3 regions of the Kosakonia oryzendophytica genome follow, and region 1 is predicted to be linked to each of the others. Evidence: predicted binding sites of a transcription regulator. Region 1 holds the regulator's gene; each other region holds the start of a gene.

What was found. The regulator Fur, encoded in region 1, represses iron uptake genes when iron is present. The targets are predictions, from matches to a motif close to ATAATAATGAGAACNACTATCAA.
Region 2: the regulator Fur is predicted to act here: its motif matches at 1,382-1,404, upstream of fepB (Fe2+-enterobactin ABC transporter substrate-binding protein).
Region 3: the regulator Fur is predicted to act here: its motif matches at 1,768-1,790, upstream of ftnA (non-heme ferritin).

What each region holds. Positions count from the first base shown of each region.
Region 1 covers NZ_CP115659.1:3,566,662-3,569,783, forward strand. Annotated here, with positions in the region: gene ybfF (esterase) at 1-348, shown strand, start outside; gene ybfE (LexA regulated protein) at 484-765, shown strand; gene fldA (flavodoxin FldA) at 929-1,459, shown strand; gene fur (ferric iron uptake transcriptional regulator) at 1,748-2,194, shown strand; gene O9K67_RS17330 (beta-N-acetylhexosaminidase) at 2,290-3,122, opposite strand, start outside.
Region 2 covers NZ_CP115659.1:3,737,540-3,740,661, forward strand. Annotated here, with positions in the region: gene entE ((2,3-dihydroxybenzoyl)adenylate synthase EntE) at 1-171, opposite strand, end outside; gene entC (isochorismate synthase EntC) at 181-1,356, opposite strand; gene fepB (Fe2+-enterobactin ABC transporter substrate-binding protein) at 1,544-2,503, shown strand; gene entS (enterobactin transporter EntS) at 2,524-3,122, opposite strand, start outside.
Region 3 covers NZ_CP115659.1:2,029,809-2,032,930, reverse strand. Annotated here, with positions in the region: gene azuC (stress response protein AzuC) at 15-98, opposite strand; gene O9K67_RS09850 (RpiB/LacA/LacB family sugar-phosphate isomerase) at 497-1,135, opposite strand; gene yecR (YecR family lipoprotein) at 1,396-1,728, shown strand; gene ftnA (non-heme ferritin) at 1,932-2,429, shown strand; gene O9K67_RS09835 (YecH family metal-binding protein) at 2,469-2,708, opposite strand; gene O9K67_RS09830 (hypothetical protein) at 2,774-3,115, opposite strand.

The sequences.
Region 1 (3,122 bases):
CAACAAGCCGCCGCACTGATGCGCGAAGAGATAAAAGAAGAAGGCGTGATCCAGTTTCTGCTGAAATCGTTTGTTGATGGCGACTGGCGCTTTAATGTCCCGGTATTGTGGGATCAGTATGCGCACATCGTTGGCTGGGAAAATGTCCCGGCATGGGATAAACCCGCGCTGTTCGTCCGCGGCGGTAACTCGCCCTATGTGACGGAAGCATACCGTGACACCCTGCTGGCACAATTTCCACAAGCGCGGGCACATGTCATAGCCGGAGCGGGCCACTGGGTGCACGCCGAGAAACCGGAAGCGGTAATGCGCGCTATCCGTCGTTATCTCTCTGAAAAGGCAAACTGATTAAAAAGACGGCGACCGGTCGTTTGATCGCGCCCGGTCGTTGGCGCGCCCGTTGTGCTGATGTATGATGGCGCGCTATTCAGCCCGGGGCGACGTCCCGATTGCTTGTCTTTCCCGTAGTATGCTGCTTAAACCATGGCTAAAGAACAAACGGACCGTACGACACTAGATCTGTTCGCGAATGAGCGTCGTCCGGGAAGGCCCAAGACCAACCCGCTCGCGCGCGATGAACAGTTGCGCATCAACAAACGTAATCAGCTCAAACGCGATAAAGTTCGCGGGCTCAAACGCGTTGAATTAAAACTGAATGTTGAAGCGGTAGAGGCACTAAATGAGCTGGCGGACGCCCGTGAAATGAGCCGTAGCGAGCTTATTGAAGAGATGCTGCTGGCCCAGCTCAACGCCTTACGCGGATAGCGAATCCTCCGAATCACCGCTTTTACGCCTCTTTTCATGTGTCATAGAGTGCAGTCCGGCGCGATAGCTGTTTCCGCGTGCTTCCCTGTTCTGCTATGATTGCCCTTATCTGTGGGCTAAACGCCACCACCATCTCATTAAGTTTCAAGAGGTTATTTTACTCATGGCAATTACAGGCATTTTCTTCGGCAGCGACACCGGTAACACCGAAAATATCGCGAAAATGATTCAAAGTCAGCTTGGTAAAGACGTTGCCGATGTACATGACATTGCCAAGAGCAGCAAAGAAGATCTCGAAGGCTATGACATTCTGCTGCTCGGCATTCCAACCTGGTATTATGGCGAAGCGCAGTGCGACTGGGATGACTTTTTCCCGACGCTGGAAGAAGTAGACTTCAACGGTAAATTAGTCGCCCTGTTCGGCTGTGGCGATCAGGAAGATTACGCAGAGTATTTCTGTGATGCCCTGGGAACTCTCCGTGACATCATTGAACCGCGCGGTGCGACTATCGTGGGCCACTGGCCGACCGCTGGTTACCATTTTGAAGCGTCTAAAGGTCTGGTGGATGATGACCACTTTGTGGGTCTGGCGATTGATGAAGATCGTCAGCCGGAACTGACCGCGGAACGCGTGAAGAAATGGGTTAAGCAGGTGTCGGAAGAGCTGCACCTGGACGACATCATTAATGCCTGATATTTACGGCGTAGCCTGTGGGTTGCGCCGTATTAATAGGTATAAGCGATGGAAATAATTGCTACAAATTTTTAACTTTTTTCTTCATCACTGTACAATAAGCCCTGCTAAACTTGGGCTGCCGCACAGGACTTTGTCGGCGACCCCACGTTTTATAAGCTTACTTTACTTGAGGGCTTGCAGTTTTCATTTAGACATGGCAGTTCTATAATGAGACGCATTATCCCAGGTGCATTCCTATAACTTCCCCTAAGGAAGTGAATCGTATAGCAACAGGACAGATTCCGCATGACTGACAACAATACCGCATTAAAGAAGGCCGGCCTGAAAGTCACGCTTCCTCGGTTAAAAATCCTGGAAGTGCTTCAGGAGCCGGATAACCATCATGTCAGTGCGGAAGATTTATACAAGCGACTGATCGACATGGGCGAAGAGATCGGCTTGGCTACGGTTTACCGTGTATTGAACCAGTTCGATGACGCCGGCATTGTGACCCGTCATAACTTCGAAGGCGGCAAGTCCGTTTTTGAACTGACCCAGCAACATCACCACGATCACCTGATTTGCCTCGATTGTGGCAAAGTGATCGAATTCAGTGATGATTCTATTGAAGCGCGTCAGCGTGAAATCGCCGCCAAACACGGCATTCGTCTGACGAACCACAGTCTCTACCTGTATGGCCACTGCGCTGAAGGTGACTGCCGCGAAGATGAAAGCGCGCACGACGCGAAATAATCCATTCTGATATGCCAAAAGCCAACCTGACGGTTGGCTTTTTTTGGTTGCCGGATAACTGCAGCAGACTGCGCCTTATCCGGCTTACACAGCGATCACGCCTTTACACTGTCCACACGACTTACGCGTTTCCCGTCCGGGCTGGCGGTACGCACCTGCACTTCACCACTCACCTTCGGGCGGGCGCTATCGTCATAACGCTGCCAGTGTTTGCCGCCGTCGGTAGAGTACTCCACCACCATGCCAGGGAAGCTGGTGTTGGCTTCAAGCACGCCCCCCACCACGCGAGCGCCTGGCACTGGCAAGCGGTAGTGAATACCCGCTTTATCGAGTTTCGCCAGCTCGCGGCTGCCTAACACGTTGGCAAAGCGTGTCCAGTCTTTATCCAGGGCACGAACATTGACGAGGTGCGTTTCACCACCTTTATACTCACGACCGGCTTTGTAGTCCTGCTCCCAGGCCGCCCGATGCCATGCGCGCTCCGCCACCGCAACCAGACGCGGATAGATCATATACTCCATCTGGTTATCGGTACGCACCACCTCGCTCCACAACTGCGCGGAGAGACCATACGCCCCAGGCCATGTTTTATCAGACTTCGCGCTAAAGGGGTTGCCATCACGGTCAACAGAAGTTTCGGCGTTTTGCGGCATATTGTCCGGCGCGAAACTGAAGATCTTACGTTCGTCGCTAAAGCGCGTGCCCCAGTAATAACCGCTCTCTTGCGGGTTTACTTCATACGGAAAATCAAGATAGACATAATCCGGGTTGGAAACGATAACGCGGAACCCTTTGTTCGCCCAGTCATTAACCGAGTCAAAACCGCCCCAGTAGAGCGTATCCCAGAAGTTCACGTTGACATGATCGGTGGCGAATACCGATGCGTCTTTGGCATCTTTCAGACCATCCTGCCAGGCTTGCATTGTAG
Region 2 (3,122 bases), 170 kb from region 1:
GAGCTGATTCACCTGGCGGTAACTGTACGTACGATCGCCGTCGATCACCGCCGTGGCATCACTGTGCGCGTGACGGGTGAGAATGTCGGTCAACGGTAAGTCCTGCCAGTAGCCTTTTTCGCGGTAACGGCGGGCAAACTCATCCGGCCAACGGGTAAAAGGAAGGGCCATCTCAGTTCCTTAATGCAAGCCAAAGGCATTCAGCATGGTGGTCAGTTTCACGCCGGTTTCACGCCACTCCGACAGCGGAGACGAGGCAGGAACAATCCCGGCACCGGCAAACAGCCGGACGGTGTTACGGTGAATACGGGCGCAGCGAATAGTCACCACCCACTCGCCGTTTCCTTCGGCGTCACACCAGCCGACAATGCCGCCAAACAGTTCGCGGTTGAACGGTTCCAGCTCAGCGATCAGTGTCTTCGCCACCTGGTGCGGGAAGCCGCTCAGCGCGGGCGTTGGGTGCAACAGGCAGGCAAGGCTTAAAGCGTTTTCATCGTCGTGCGCGACACCGTCAATCGGCGTCGCCAGGTGCCATAACGTTGGCGTCGTCACCAGTTGCGGAGAGTCGGGCAGCGTCAGGGAACGGCTGCGTGGTTCGAGTACCGCTTTCATCGCCTGGGTCACCAGTTCATGCTCGTGGCGATCTTTTTCCGACGCGAGCAGCTTATTGCCTGCTTCGCGATCGAGCATATCGTCCGGCTGGCGGCGTGCAGAGCCTGCCAGCGGCAGTGAACTGAAGCGGTTTTCCTCTTTGCGCAGCAGCAGTTCGGGGCTGGCACCCAGCAACGCGCCGCCATCGGGCAGCGGGACATGGAAATTGAAGCTGGCCGGATTTTGCGCTATCAGACGTTCCAGCAGCACGCCGCTGTTGATATCGCTGTCGGTGGCAATATCAATCAAACGGGAGAGCACCACCTTATCCACTTCCGGCGTGGCGGTTTTCGCCGCACCGCGCTCAACCATCTGCATAAAGTGATCTTGCTCCGGGATAAATGTCTGCGTCGTCACGTTTGGCATCTCGCCGGCGTTGAAATAGCGAGCCGATCGCTGTTTCGCCGGGCGGGAGAATGTCTGCCAGGATTGCGGAATAAACAACGCGGAAGGCTGCGTGGTATCAAAAGGAATTGCACCGACCATCACCGGTCTGGCAATGCCCTTCGCTTTTGCGCTGGCAAAAGCCTGCGCCAGTTTTTGCTGGAAAATGCTGTCCTGAGCGTCGCCACCTGCGGCGGGCTCAGAGAAACGGGCGAAGCAGCCGGACGTGGTAAAACTGCGGTACGGCGACATAAAGAAAAACTGATCCGCGGCCAGCGTTTGCACAGACTGCTGGGTTTCCTCAGCCAGGGACGTATCCATATCATTCTCCAAAATGATAAATTAACTAATAATGATTATCATTTGTATTTTGTGAATGGATAGGATAAAAATTTCCTATTGGCCATGTCAATATAAGAATCGACTTCCTGTACGCCTCCGCTTGCATCTGCCTCATGCAACATTGAAAATGAGAAGCATTAACTTCAATAAAAACAGGACGCATCTCGTGAGAGCCCTTTCGCATTTCCGTAAGCCATTATTGTTATTAAGTATTTTCGTTTTAGGACTATCCTCAGCGCTGGCTGCCGACTGGCCCCGTCAGGTAAACGACAGCCGCGGCACACACCAGCTCGACAGCAAGCCGCTGCGCATTGTTTCCACCAGCGTAACCCTTACCGGTTCATTGCTGGCGATAGACGCACCGGTCATTGCCAGCGGCGCAACGACGCCGAATAACCGTTTTGCCGACGATCAGGGCTTTTTACGCCAGTGGGGTGACGTAGCGAAACAGCGTAAGGTCGCGCGGATTTACATCGGCGAACCGAATGCCGAAGCCGTCGCCGCGCAAATGCCGGATCTGATCCTGATAAGCGCCACTGGCGGCGACTCCGCACTGGCGTTGTACGATCAACTTTCCGCCATCGCGCCGACGCTGATCATCAACTACGACGACAAAAGCTGGCAGGCGCTGCTGACGCAACTTGGCCACATCACCGGTCAGGAAAAACAGGCCGAAGCGCGTATTGCCGCGTTCAATCAGCAACTGGCGGATGTAAAAGCGCATATCACCCTGCCGCCGCAGCCGGTCAGCGCGCTGGTCTATACCCCGGCTGCACACGGCGCCAACCTGTGGACCCGCGATTCCGCGCAGGGAAAGCTGATGCAACAGCTCGGCTTTACCCTTGCTGACCTGCCCGCCGGGTTGCAAACCAGCCAGAGCCAGGGCAAACGCCACGATATCGTGCAACTGGGCGGTGAAAACCTGGCCGCCGGGCTGAACGGTGAAGCGCTGTTCCTGTTCGCCAGCGACCAACAGGATGCCGACGCCCTGAGCGCAAACCCGCTGCTGGCGCATCTGCCCGCCGTGCAACACAAACGCGTTTACGCCCTGGGCGCCGAGACGTTCCGTCTCGACTATTACAGCGCCACCCGCGTGTTGCAGCGTCTGTCGGCACTGTTTGGTTAATTCCGTTGGGCTGGCAGTGATTACGCCGCGGGCTGCGTCTGACGAAAACGTCGCAGCTCGCTGAGCCCGCCCACCAGCGCCAACCCAACGACCGCCAGCACCAGCCCACTGAGACTGGCGGAAGAGACCGGCGTCATCATCGACCCCATCGCCCCCAACAACGCCGCGCCAATGGCATCGCCGGTGACGTTTTGCGCCGTCCACAAACCATTTATGCGCCCGAGCATCGCTTCCGGGGTCTGGGTTTGCAGCAGTGTGTATTGCAGTAGCGAACTTACCGCCGTCAGCCAGCCGCACAGCGCCAGAAATACCACGCCCAGCGCCCAGAAAGGCATCAGGCTGAATAAGCCAATAGCAATAAACGCCCCGACGGCGGTGATCAGCATAATCACCCCGGGACGCTCGCTGTGCGCCAGCTTACCGCTGGTCAATGCACCAATAGCCGCCCCCAGCGGCAGTGCGGCATACAGCAACCCGATCTCCGCCGCCGACATATTCCAGCCAATGGCCAGCGCCGGGTACAGCACGCGTACTGCGCTTGCCATCGTCAGCAATCCGCCAAGCAGCGCAATACCGCCGATCAGCGGATTACACAGTAAAAATTGCAGCGCCGTCAGCA
Region 3 (3,122 bases), 1.5 Mb from region 1:
CAGGTTTTTTATCATCAGAACATCGCGCCTGGCGGGACGTCTTTGAAGGTTTTGCAATAGGTTTCGAACATGTGCTTCAGAATCTTACGCAGTTTCATTTGTTACTCCGGCGATGTGTTATGCAGGCGTTACGTTTCAATGCGTACATAATATGACCCCCATCACATAAATCAAGCCTTATGTGATGGAAATCACGCTTCAAAAAACAGAGATGCAGCAGTTTTGTTAAAAACAGAATCATAAATCAGCCAGTTAGCACTTTAAAAATTTGTTTGTCATTATCAAATATTTTTGCAGGCAGCAGGAAGATGAATGACTGAAAGCCCCTTCGCAGAAGGCAGGATGGAGCTTTCGACGGGTGTTCGTCTGTATCGCACTGATTGGCCGGGTCGGGATGGTGGACACGCTACGGCTGATAAAACATGCGCGCAGCGCAGTATTGCAGGAAAAAGCGACGTAAAACAGACCGCAATGGTGCATTGCGGCCTGCTGATCATCAGGCGAGAACGTTGCGAACGAACGCTTCGATCTCTTTGTTCTGGCAGTTTTCAAAGAAGCACTGCTGGAAGCGTTCACCCGAAACGGCGGTTTTCACCAGTTCACGGTCAATCGCGCGCAAGGTATCAAGATAATTCTCTTTTACCACAGCGGCCTTAACCTGATTCAGAATACCCGCGTTACGCACCTGCGGTTCTTTACGCTCCGGCGGATAGCCTTCACCTTTACGGCCAGTGAACGCTTTTTCAAAGATAAAGCGCACGTTGAGTTCGGCCCCCCAACCAAAGCCTTTAGCGAATGGCAGTGCCAACGCGTTACCATTGTTGATCTGCGCGAACAGGAAGGCATCAGCCGGATCGATACAGTAGCCACACACCACGCCCGGATGGATATTCAGCGACATCAGCGCCCCCTGCCCGGTGCCGCAACCGGTAACCACGAAGTCAACCGCTTTAGAATTAAGCAGAATGCTGGCCATAATCCCCAGATGGATGTAGGTCAGATGATGGTCATTTTCGTCACTCATTCCTACGTTGAATACCGGGAAGTCCTTCTCATCAGCAACGGTTTTCAACTCTTTGAGAATGATGGCGTTCTTCGCCGCCTGGCTGTTTTCCATCATCAGTGCAATTTTCATTTTTGATCTCCTGTAAGCATGCGTCAGATAGCAAAGGTTGAGTAAACCTTACTACCTGGCAAACATACTTTCAAATTTAATGAAAAATGGTTTTAAAAATCAAAATGCCGCTCACAGTTTTACCCGTCTGTAGAAGTCCTCCGCAATCGGATCGCCTGACCGTTTCAATGAATAGCGGCAGTTCCGCTGGCTATTCCACCGATTGCCTCCAAATCAACACGATAAGATGAGATCATGCCAAAATGAATCAGGGCGATTTCATGAAAACAATTGCTTTAGTTGCCTCGCTGGTGCTGCTTAGTGGCTGTACCATCACCAAAGAGGCAAAAATCAGTGAAGTGGACACTACCAGTGGGTTGGTGCGTCTGAGCTTTGACCAGCAGATGATGCAAAACGCAACCTATGATCAAAACGACGCGCAAAGGACGGCAAATAGACAGTGCCAGCAGATGGGGTACGCCACCGCCTTCTTTTATGGCAAACCGGTAGAAACCTGTAGCCTGATCAGCGGTTCTGCCTGCATGAACAAAACAGTGACGCTGCAATACCAGTGTCGCGGTATGGCTTTTAATCACACAACGCCCACCTGGTAATTCCCCGAGCCAGCGAAAATACGCTGGCTTTTTCTTTTATTAATAATCAAAACAATTCTCATTTATTTATTGCTGCGGCGCAATGCGTGTTATTCTCATTCTCTTTTTAAGAGATGTATTTTTTATTTTACCTTTTGCAAATAATTAAATAACAAATTATAGTGACCGCTCTTATATCAATGGTTTATTTCCTGGAGCGCACCATGTTAAAAGCAGAGATGATTGAAAAATTAAATGAACAAATGAATCTGGAACTGTTTTCTTCCCTGCTCTATCAACAAATGAGCGCATGGTGCAGTTTCCACAGTTTCGAAGGCGCGGCCGCATTTCTGCGCCGTCATGCGCAGGAAGAAATGACCCATATGCAACGCCTGTTCGACTATCTGACAGATACCGGAAGTCTCCCGCGTATCAACGCGATTGAATCGCCGGTTGCAGACTATGCTTCGCTGGATGTTCTGTTCCGTGCGACATATGAACACGAGCAGCTGATCACGCAAAAAATTAACGAACTGGCCCACGTTGCAATGACCATGCAAGATTATCCAACCTTTAATTTCCTGCAATGGTATGTGGCGGAGCAGCACGAAGAAGAGAAACTGTTTAAATCGGTGATCGATAAATTATCGCTGGTCGGTAAAAGTGGTGAAGGTCTCTATTTCGTCGATAAAGAGCTGGCTACACTCGACGCACAGAATTAATTAAACGGGCGGTAAGGTTTCTCTTTGCCGCCCGTATTATTAATGGTTACAGATTTTACTTTCGTGAGTGGAAAAGCCGTCTTCAACAGGAATAAATTTTCCTTTGGCTGCAAGAAACGCAACCAGTTCCACCGCTGTCATTCCCTCGGCTGAGCACGTATGAAAACGCGTATCCGCGCCAAAACGGGCGATAATTGCCGCCGCCAGACTCTCATTTGAATAGTGCTCGCCCGTTGCAATCATCATATTCAGTACTTCATGACCGTGAACCGATGCCATAAATCCTCCTCAAAAAGATGTATAATAAACGCAACATTAAGGGCTAATGTTGCGCTAAGACAGGTTTACATGCATCCGGCACAGCTGGTACATCGCCAGTCCTGCTTATTGACCGCCTGATAAAAATAACGGTAGTTTTCCGTTTCCAGCGCAATATCATGGGCATAGAACAGATCGGTTAGCCAGTCGACATTTTCGATAATCCACGCGTCTTCTTCCAGTCCCTGCGCAAATGTCTCATCATCGGGATCAATAACGGAATAGATGGCCCACGTGCCCATATCTTTCTCTCGCCGCGATTCGGGCAAATTGACTGGCTTATCCATCCAGCTAATGATCCAGTGACCGTGACACAGTAAATTTCCGTTGCGCGACCACCTTGCCATGCAGGGATTGACACTCTGCATCCGCTTC